DNA from 4 places in the Aneurinibacillus uraniidurans genome. Region 3 is predicted to be linked to each of the others. Evidence: riboswitches for the same ligand, from Rfam matches in the RefSeq annotation. Region 3 holds a riboswitch; each other region holds the start of a gene.
The links. A riboswitch is a leader RNA that binds a small molecule or an ion and turns the genes downstream of it on or off. The one in region 3 is predicted to bind cobalamin.

Region 1 (2,188 bases), 1.5 Mb from region 3:
ACATCCATTCCACCAAGCAGTGCCTGTATCTCGTCTGCATATGGAATCGGGTCCGTCTTCTCCCCGTCACAGAAATCACATGCTTTTACCGTAATGACATTCCCAACTGGCAGTACGAGCAAGCCTGCCTCACGAAGACGACTAACGACTTCATCCGGATTTGCGGTTGGCAGGCTAATGCGGAACTGATGATCCGGCGTGTAATCCATCGAGCCCCGTTCTCCGACAATCCCGGCAAGCAGCATCATCTGTGCCGCACTCAGCTTCTTATTCGCCACTCCAGGTGAAACTGCGAATTCAAAAATCTGCTCTTGTACAAAGCCAGAAGGAGATGCAACAGCAACGGACTCTTTTACACCATACAAGCACCCAAGTGCTTCATCTGCTAGCGCCCGAGCGGAAAGGGATTCCACCTGCTCCCGTTTTTGTTCAGGTGCAGACTGTATCGCTTCTGTTCCTGACTGCTCATCCATGCTGTGCAGTGCCCACGGCTCATTTTCTTCTCGCAAGCGCTGATGCGGTGCTAACGTTTGTTTCTCCGAGCCAAGCGTATACTTGCGCTGATAGCCACGCGGCGTGATCATTTTACCGTCATACAAGCATGTTGAGTTATTTCCGATAATGACAGTTGTTAGCATCCCGATATCATGATTAAGCATGTCAGCTAATGTCGTCACAACTACTGACTGACGATCCCGATACGCACTCTTCACGAGCCCAACCGGAGTATCCGGGGAACGATATTGCAGCAAAATACGCTGCGCTTCCTCAATCTGGCGCGTCCGGCGTCCGCTTTTCGGATTATATAAAGCGATAACAAAATCTGCCGCACCTGCAGCATCAATCCGCTTTGCAATTAACTCCCATGGTGTTAGATGGTCACTTAGACTGATCGTACATGCATCATGCATAACCGGCGCCCCAAGCAAGGATGCACATGAATTAATCGCCGAGATGCCCGGCACAACTTCTACTTCAACCCCATCAGCTTCCGTCCAGCCTTTTTCCATAAGCACTTCATAGACGAGTCCAGCCATTCCATATACCCCGGCGTCCCCACTGGAGATTACGCCTACTACTTTGCCCTGTTCCGCCTGGCGCACCGCTTCCTGTGCCCGACCTACTTCCTCAGTCATCCCGGCTTGCATAACAACTTGCTCGTCCCGCAGCAATCCACGAATCAAATCGACGTATGTCGTATACCCCAGGATTACTTCACATTCTTCAATCGCAGTCCGCGCTCGCATAGTCAGATGTGCTTCACTTCCTGGACCAAATCCAATCAGCAGCAGTTTTCCTCGTTTCATCTCCCGTGCTCCTTCCTTTTTGTACAATAAAAAAACGTCTTTCTGGTTAGAAAGACGTATTGGTAGACAATTAGTCATACAGTTACTTTGCTCGTATGCCTGTCGCTAGTCAACACGCCCCATCCTCGTGGTTCGATCGTGCAGAACTTTACGGCAGGTTTCCTGGCTTCGAGTACAAACGAGCTCTACCCCCTTCCCATTTCAATCACGAAATAGTGGACATTATGATAGCACTCTCCTCTTCACAGTGGCGGGACCGCGTCGGCTTTATACCGAACTTCCCTATTAAGCCCTTACATAAACATATCGGGCACCGCAAAGCAAATCATTCAATTTTTAAGTAGCCCTATCATATCACGAATTCTATATTTCGACTATGCTGAAAAATTCGTGACTTTTGCTGCTGCAAACTAACGATTATTTTACTCATAGTCATATCGAATACTAAAATATTTACTACCGTATCTCTTCCATAATTTATTACAATATAAAGGAGGTATCCTTACTTCAGGAGGGGATTGATTGTATGAATAAACCCATTCGCATTCTGATCGCTGACGATCAAACATTAATGCGTGAAGGACTTAAAACCATATTGGAATTAGAAGATGATATCGAAGTCATTGGAACACCCGATGATGGAAAAAAAGCATATGAAATGGTAGCCCAGCACCGCCCCGACGTTGTTTTGATGGATGTACGAATGCCTGTCATGGATGGAATCGAAAGCACTCGTCTGATCAAAAAAGAATTCCCTGAGACTGTTATTCTTATTCTTACTACATTTGCTGAAGATGCCTATATCATAGAAGGTCTTGCGAATGGAGCCAGCGGATTTCTATTAAAAGATATTCACGGAGATCGATTAATCTCTTCCATTC
Region 2 (2,188 bases), 990 kb from region 3:
ATGGCGATGGTGACATTTCGACGGTTCATATGCTTTTCTGCCATCTTTCCACACCCCTTCTATTACACTTTCCGTATGTATCCTTATCATGCCACTTTGGATCATTTTCGCAGTATATCATGATACAAAAAACCTGTCTGCCTCACAAGTAGGGCAAACAGGTTTTTATTTCTTTCTACTATAATCCAAGATCAGAGAATGTCGCCATCTCATACATCATACGCAGAGATGCTTCAAGCAGCGGATACAAAAGCACCGCACCCGATCCTTCACCCAGACGCATCCGTAAATGGAGGACAGGAGTAAGTGACATATGCGTCAGAGCTGCCTTATGTGCCGGTTCCTGAGAGAGATGAGACGCAAACAAGTATCCCTGCACGTTCTCACACATCTCAAATGCCATGATCGCAGCCGCACCCGCAATGACACCATCGACGATCACAGCTATCCCTTGTGCAGCCGCCCCAAGTGTCACCCCAACTAGTCCTGCGATTTCCAGTCCACCAACACGAGCAAGCACATCAACTGCATCCATTCGTTCACGCCAGCTGCTATCGATGTCGTTAATCTGGAGTGATCGTTCAATCACTCCTGCTTTCGCCTGACGCTTCTCCTCATCAATCCCTGTACCGCATCCTGTAATCTCCACCACCGCTTTACCTGTCACAGCGGCTACAAGTGCTGCACTCGGCGTTGTATTGCCGATTCCCATGTCACCGAGTGCCACTGCTTGATAACCTTGTGAGGCCAGCTCCTCTGCTAGACGAATACCAACTTCGATCGCAGCCATTGCCTCTTCCCGACTCATTGCCGGACCTTTGGCCATATTATCGGTACCGTTCTTCACTTTCTCATTCCGCACATCTGCCGGTGTCTCACATGCACTTCCGACGTCCACTACAATAACGTCAGCACCCATCTGGCGGGAGAACACATTGATCGCCGCTCCCTTGCGCGTAAAATTCCCCATCATCATGCCTGTCAATTCGGACCCAAATGCACTGACTCCTTCTTCCGTTACCCCATGATCACCACACATCACCGTAACTGCTTTTTTATCCAGTGTCGGCTGCGCCGTACGCTGAACGCCTGCCAAACGAATGACCATTTCCTCTAGCTCACCCAAACTTCCTGGCGGCTTCGTTAAAAAATCAACACGTGCGCGGGCCGCAGCCATCGCATTCTGATCAAGGACTTGAATTCCCTGTAGGGTGTTCGTAATTTTAGTTGTAGTCGCTGTACTCATCGTATGCTCTCCTCCATTTATGTATGTTCATGCGCGACAACGCAAAAAACGCCCAGGTCAAAGAAGACCTGGACGTGCCATATCCGGTTCGTATCCGTTCGTTCCACGTGAACGGCAATGCTTGCAATAGGCAGGTCTCCTGGCTGCCGGATCATAGCCATCTGTTCACAGCCTTCCCGGAATTGCTCCAGTGACTATGAACGGCTCCTCGGTTACAGTGGCGGGCCCGCGTGTTTTCTTCCCTATTCTCCCCGGATCGGGGCACCTATTGCGTTGTATACGTCATGTTATGGTAAGCATACCGCGATAGGATTATTTTTGCAAGACCTGACGAATCCGCATAATCGCCCAGTCCAGCTCCGGTTGAGAAATGATAAGGGGCGGCGCAAAACGAATGGTTGTGTCATGCGTTTCTTTGCACAAAAGCCCATGATCTTTAAGACGTTCACAGTACGGGCGTGCTTTTTCGGTCAGCTCCACACCGATGAACAAACCACGGCCACGCACTTCCTTAATAAGCGGACTCTTAATCGTAAGCAGCTGCTGCCTAAAGTAATCACCAAACGTACGGGAACGCTGTATGAGCTGCTCCTCTTCTAGTACATCAAGCGCAGCAATTGCTACCGCACAACCAAGCGGATTACCCCCGAACGTTGAGCCATGCGAACCTGGCTCGAATACACCAAGAATCTCCGCATCTGCCACTACCGCAGAGATCGGATATACCCCTCCACCCAATGCCTTACCTATGATATAGATGTCCGGCTGAATGCCATCCCAATCTGTCGCAAACTGCTTCCCTGTGCGACCTAATCCGGTCTGAATTTCGTCGGCGATAAGCAAGATATTACTCTGCTTACAAATTTCGCTCGCCTGCTTGAGGAATCCCGCTGGTGGAATGATAATCCCTGCTTCCCCCTGAATCGGCTCCACCAAAAAAGC
Region 3 (2,188 bases):
ATGGACTCGGAACCGGAATGCTGTTTCCGTTTCTTGCAAAAGATGAGCGAGAGCAGCGCCAGCTTCAGGAGTCAATCGGACCGTTCTGGGGCGGAAATGAAGTCTGGCTGATTACAGCAGGTGGGGCGACGTTTGCGGCGTTTCCCCTGACGTATGCGTTGATGTTTAGCTATTTGTATACACCGCTGATGTTGATTTTGTTCAGCTTGTTTTTTCGTGCGGCGGGACTTGAGTTCATGCACAAAATGGATCATCCGCGCTGGAAATCGTTTTGGAAGTGGAGTTTTTTCACAGGCAGTTTTGCCATTGCGCTGTTGTTTGGGGTAGCGTTTGCCAATTTGTTTTATGGATTGAGAATTGATGAGACGGGCTATCACGGTACGCTATTGTCCTTGCTGCATCCGTATGGCATAGCTGGCGGACTCGTATTCGTGACACTGTTTCTGCTATCTGGAAGTTCGTGGATTGCGTTTAAAACAGTCGGGGAGATTCGGACGCGTGCGCTGAATGTAGCAAAGAAAGTATGGTTTTTTGCGATGGCGCTGCTTGCCATTTTTATGGTAGCAACAAACAATCTAACGCCGTTGTTCGACAAGTTCGTCCAGTATCCCGCGCTCTGGCTTCTGCCTTTGCTGTCTATGACATTCCTCTTGTTTGTCATGATTGCACTGAATCAAGATCGTCCGGGAATCGCCTTCGGTGGTGTGTGTGCTTCGATTGCGTTGCTGATGGCGGGAGGATTTGCGGGAATGTTTCCGAATATGCTTCCATCTGCTTTGGACCCTGCGTCGAGTGTTACGTTATTTGAAGCGGCGGCAAGTAAGTTGAACTTGACGATTATGCTCGGTGTCGCACTTGTCATGGTTCCGATCGTCCTGACGTATCAGCTCTGGTTGTACCGCATTTTTCGGGAGAAGATCTCACCTGAGAATGCAAAAGGATATGAATAAAGAATACAACTCTTGTTTATTTGGATATGTTGTTGTATCGTATAACTCATACAACTACATATAGTGCTTTGTGGTGTGCCTGTGAGAACGCTCCAGGTACTTAAAAGGGAAGTTCGGTGCAAGTCCGACACGGTCCCGCCACTGTAAAGGGGAGTATGCTTCTACGATGCCACTGTTTGAAAAAAATGGGAAGGCGAAGCATGCAATGAACCTGAGTCAGGAGACCTGCCGCAGAGTAAGACACAGGAAGTAGCCACGGGAGATGGTGAAGTGTCAGTGAAGAGTAGTTTTCAACATCATAAGGCTCTTTACTTTGACATGAACAAGCATCTTTCTTGGACGACGGGAAAGATGCTTTTTTGCGTGGTTCTATCCTGATGAACAGGAGGAGAAATAAATGATCGTATATAAGCCTGACAACCGTGCTCTGCAATTTGATAAAGAAAGGCTATTGCGCTCGATTGATCGTTTGACAACAGGGATAGCCGGTGTAAAGTCGGATGTACTAGGGAAATATGTATTGGCTAAGCTTGCGGAGGGCGAGCTTCATGCAGAGGCGATTACCCGCACGATTTATATGACAGCACTGGAGCTTGTATCGAAGGAAGAAGCGAACTGGACGTATGTAGCGGCCCGTGCTTATTTGAACGGGTTATATAAACAGGCCGCGCGCAATCGTGGCTATAAGGCGTATCCAGATCGTCCGTATGGTTCCTTCTCTCGTCTAGTAGCGCAGCTTGTGGAACAAGGGATTTATCAGGAGCAGCTGCTGACTACATACAGCTCAAGAGAGTTAGAGGAATTAGGAGACATGATCGACCATGAGCGAGATCATTTGTTTACCTATATTGGCGTTGTGACGTTGACGGAGCGATATTTGGCATGTGACTTTGCGGGACGAATCTATGAATTGCCGCAGGAACGCTTTTTAATGATTGCGATGCAGCTGATGATGCAGGAACAGCCGGAGAAGCGACTTGCGCTCGTAAAAGAAGCGTACTGGGCGCTTAGCAATCATTATATGACGGTCGCGACACCGACGATGGCAAATGCAGGCAAGGCAAGGGGCGGGCAATTGTCGAGCTGCTTCATTGATACAGTAGATGATTCTCTTCAGGGGATTTATGATTCCAATACGGATGCGGCGCGCTTGTCCAAGATGGGCGGCGGAATTGGTGTGTATATGGGGAAGGTAAGAGCGCGAGGGTCGTCCATTCGTGGCTATGAAAATAAATCAA
Region 4 (2,188 bases), 420 kb from region 3:
ACTCGGATGCTTACTGATCAGGAAGAGGCAAGTTCTATTCTGACGCAGATTGTGACAGCAGCGGGTAAGCTGCTCGAAAAATAAAAACAACGAGGCGGTTGTTTATAAAATCGTCAGTTCAAAAATAATAACAACTAGCATGTAAATAATCATCATGATATTGAGATATAGGAACAGATGATGACTTCTGACAACATGCCAGAAGCGGCGTTTTGGACCGCGGGCAGCTTCTGCGAAAGCTGCCTTTTTCTGTTGAGCGCTGCGTCTTGCATTCGCATCACCGGGCTGTCGCATCAGCAGTGCGAGGTCAAGCGCACGCCGATAGTAAAGCTCAGCACGTTCTAGGTCACCATCTTGTTCGGCCTGCCTGGCGAGTGCATAAAGAAACTCGGGACCGGTGTATTGCATAGGGTCAGATTGTTGTACCGGAGGGAGAGGATTGTGGTTACCGGACATGGCAGTTCACCTCCTATAAGGGGTACATGAAGCTTTGTACCTTATACGTTATATATATGCGAGCAGAGTTACTTACTACTGTGCAAAAATTGCTTATCTTTAAAAAAGAGAGAACGCAGGGGAAAAAGAGTGGACAAATCCATTAGATAAATGATACATTTTTCTTGGAAAGTAATACGGATATCAAAGTTCAGGTGCTGGGGTTTTACCCCGGCTTAAAAGGGAAGTCCGGTGTAAATCCGGCGCGGTCCCGCCACTGTAACTGCTGAGTTCTTTCGCATAATGTCACTGTTTCGTATCGGGATGGGAAGACGCGGAAGCGCGATGACGCAGGAGTCAGGAGACCTGCCTGTCTTTTTGTATCGCCATTTGGTTTCTTCGGGGGTGAGAAGCAGAGGCGTGAGCCGGTTTTGGTACAGCCGGACATAGGAACAGGAAACAGCCACCCTTGTGTTAGGGCGGTTTTTTTTATTTGACGCACATATCTACTAAGGTTATGGCATAAAACGTAATATTTACGATTTATAAAAGAGAGGGGATTGCGATGGCAACCTGGGATCTGACAGGGACACAGCATCATCTGTTGATTTGTAATGGGGGAAGCTGTATGCGGGCAGGAGGAGAGGATGTAACGCAGGCGATCCGAAATGAAATTGCTGCACACCATGCTGATGCGTTAATTCATACAACACGCACGCGCTGCAATGGGCGGTGTGAGGATGCGTGTGTCGTTATTTCATATCCAGCTGGTCGCTGGTATAAAGACATGACTCCAGAGGCAGGGCGAGCTCTCGTGCGTGACCATCTTGGAGACGTAAGTACGGACCTACATAACCAAACCGTATATACATATGTAGATAAATGTGGTTTTGTACCGGCAGAAGGTGCTGCGGTAGGACGCTGTAAATTATGAAGGGGTGGACAGAGATGAGAAAAAAACAATGGGGGTCAGGGCTGCTTGCTGTAGCTGGATTTCTACTGTACTTGTTGATTAATGAACCGCAGACCGCATATGGCATGCACATCATGGAAGGGTTTCTTCCGGTGAAATGGGCGGTATTCTGGTGGGTTGTGTTCGTGCCGTTTTTTGTACTTGGCTTGCGCTCGATCAGACGAATTACGAAGGAACGCCCGGAAGCAAAGTTAATGCTTGGATTAGCAGGGGCCTTCACATTCGTATTATCTGCCCTGAAAATTCCTTCGGTCACGGGCAGTAGTTCACATCCGACAGGAACAGGGTTTGGTGCAATCGTGTTCGGGCCGCTTGTGATGAGTGTGCTCGGTGCAATCGTACTGTTATTTCAGGCCCTTCTGCTGGCGCATGGTGGATTGACGACACTTGGGGCGAATGCGATGTCGATGGCGGTTATCGGCCCGTTTGTTGCATATGGCATCTATCGGGCGGTGATGAAAGCGAACGGAAGTCAAAAACTTGCGATTTTTCTGGCCGCAGCACTTGGAGATTTGGCAACATATGTTGTGACATCCTTGCAGTTGGCGCTGGCATTTCCAGCGGCAAGTGGCGGTGTTATGGCATCATTTCTGAAATTTGCGGGGATTTTTGCCATTACACAAATTCCTCTTGCGATTAGTGAAGGGTTGTTGACGGTGCTTGTCTGGAATTGGCTTCAGTCGTATAACCGCACGGAACTGGAAGAAATTCAGTCGCTGCAAAAACGGGGGGCATAGTGATGAAAAAATGGACGAATTGGCTGCTAGTGACAGGCGTAGT

Region 1: it holds a riboswitch for cobalamin, as region 3 does, so the genes downstream of both, cobJ (precorrin-3B C(17)-methyltransferase) here and PO771_RS07415 (ribonucleoside-diphosphate reductase subunit alpha) in region 3, are expected to answer to the same signal.
Region 2: it holds a riboswitch for cobalamin, as region 3 does, so the genes downstream of both, cobT (nicotinate-nucleotide--dimethylbenzimidazole phosphoribosyltransferase) here and PO771_RS07415 (ribonucleoside-diphosphate reductase subunit alpha) in region 3, are expected to answer to the same signal.
Region 4: it holds a riboswitch for cobalamin, as region 3 does, so the genes downstream of both, PO771_RS05290 ((2Fe-2S) ferredoxin domain-containing protein) here and PO771_RS07415 (ribonucleoside-diphosphate reductase subunit alpha) in region 3, are expected to answer to the same signal.

The regions. Positions count from the first base shown of each region.
Region 1 covers NZ_CP116902.1:3,836,930-3,839,117, forward strand. Annotated here, with positions in the region: gene cobJ (precorrin-3B C(17)-methyltransferase) at 1-1,307, opposite strand, end outside; cobalamin riboswitch at 1,443-1,640, opposite strand; gene PO771_RS19335 (response regulator transcription factor) at 1,834-2,188, shown strand, end outside.
Region 2 covers NZ_CP116902.1:482,037-484,224, reverse strand. Annotated here, with positions in the region: gene PO771_RS02395 (MDR family MFS transporter) at 1-44, opposite strand, end outside; gene cobT (nicotinate-nucleotide--dimethylbenzimidazole phosphoribosyltransferase) at 179-1,246, opposite strand; cobalamin riboswitch at 1,359-1,530, opposite strand; gene PO771_RS02385 (ornithine--oxo-acid transaminase) at 1,559-2,188, opposite strand, start outside.
Region 3 covers NZ_CP116902.1:1,473,099-1,475,286, forward strand. Annotated here, with positions in the region: gene cydB (cytochrome d ubiquinol oxidase subunit II) at 1-950, shown strand, start outside; cobalamin riboswitch at 1,005-1,197, shown strand; gene PO771_RS07415 (ribonucleoside-diphosphate reductase subunit alpha) at 1,348-2,188, shown strand, end outside.
Region 4 covers NZ_CP116902.1:1,057,984-1,060,171, forward strand. Annotated here, with positions in the region: gene PO771_RS05280 (NAD(P)H-dependent flavin oxidoreductase) at 1-84, shown strand, start outside; gene PO771_RS05285 (hypothetical protein) at 103-456, opposite strand; cobalamin riboswitch at 632-823, shown strand; gene PO771_RS05290 ((2Fe-2S) ferredoxin domain-containing protein) at 1,001-1,369, shown strand; gene PO771_RS05295 (energy-coupling factor ABC transporter permease) at 1,384-2,145, shown strand; gene PO771_RS05300 (energy-coupling factor ABC transporter substrate-binding protein) at 2,148-2,188, shown strand, end outside.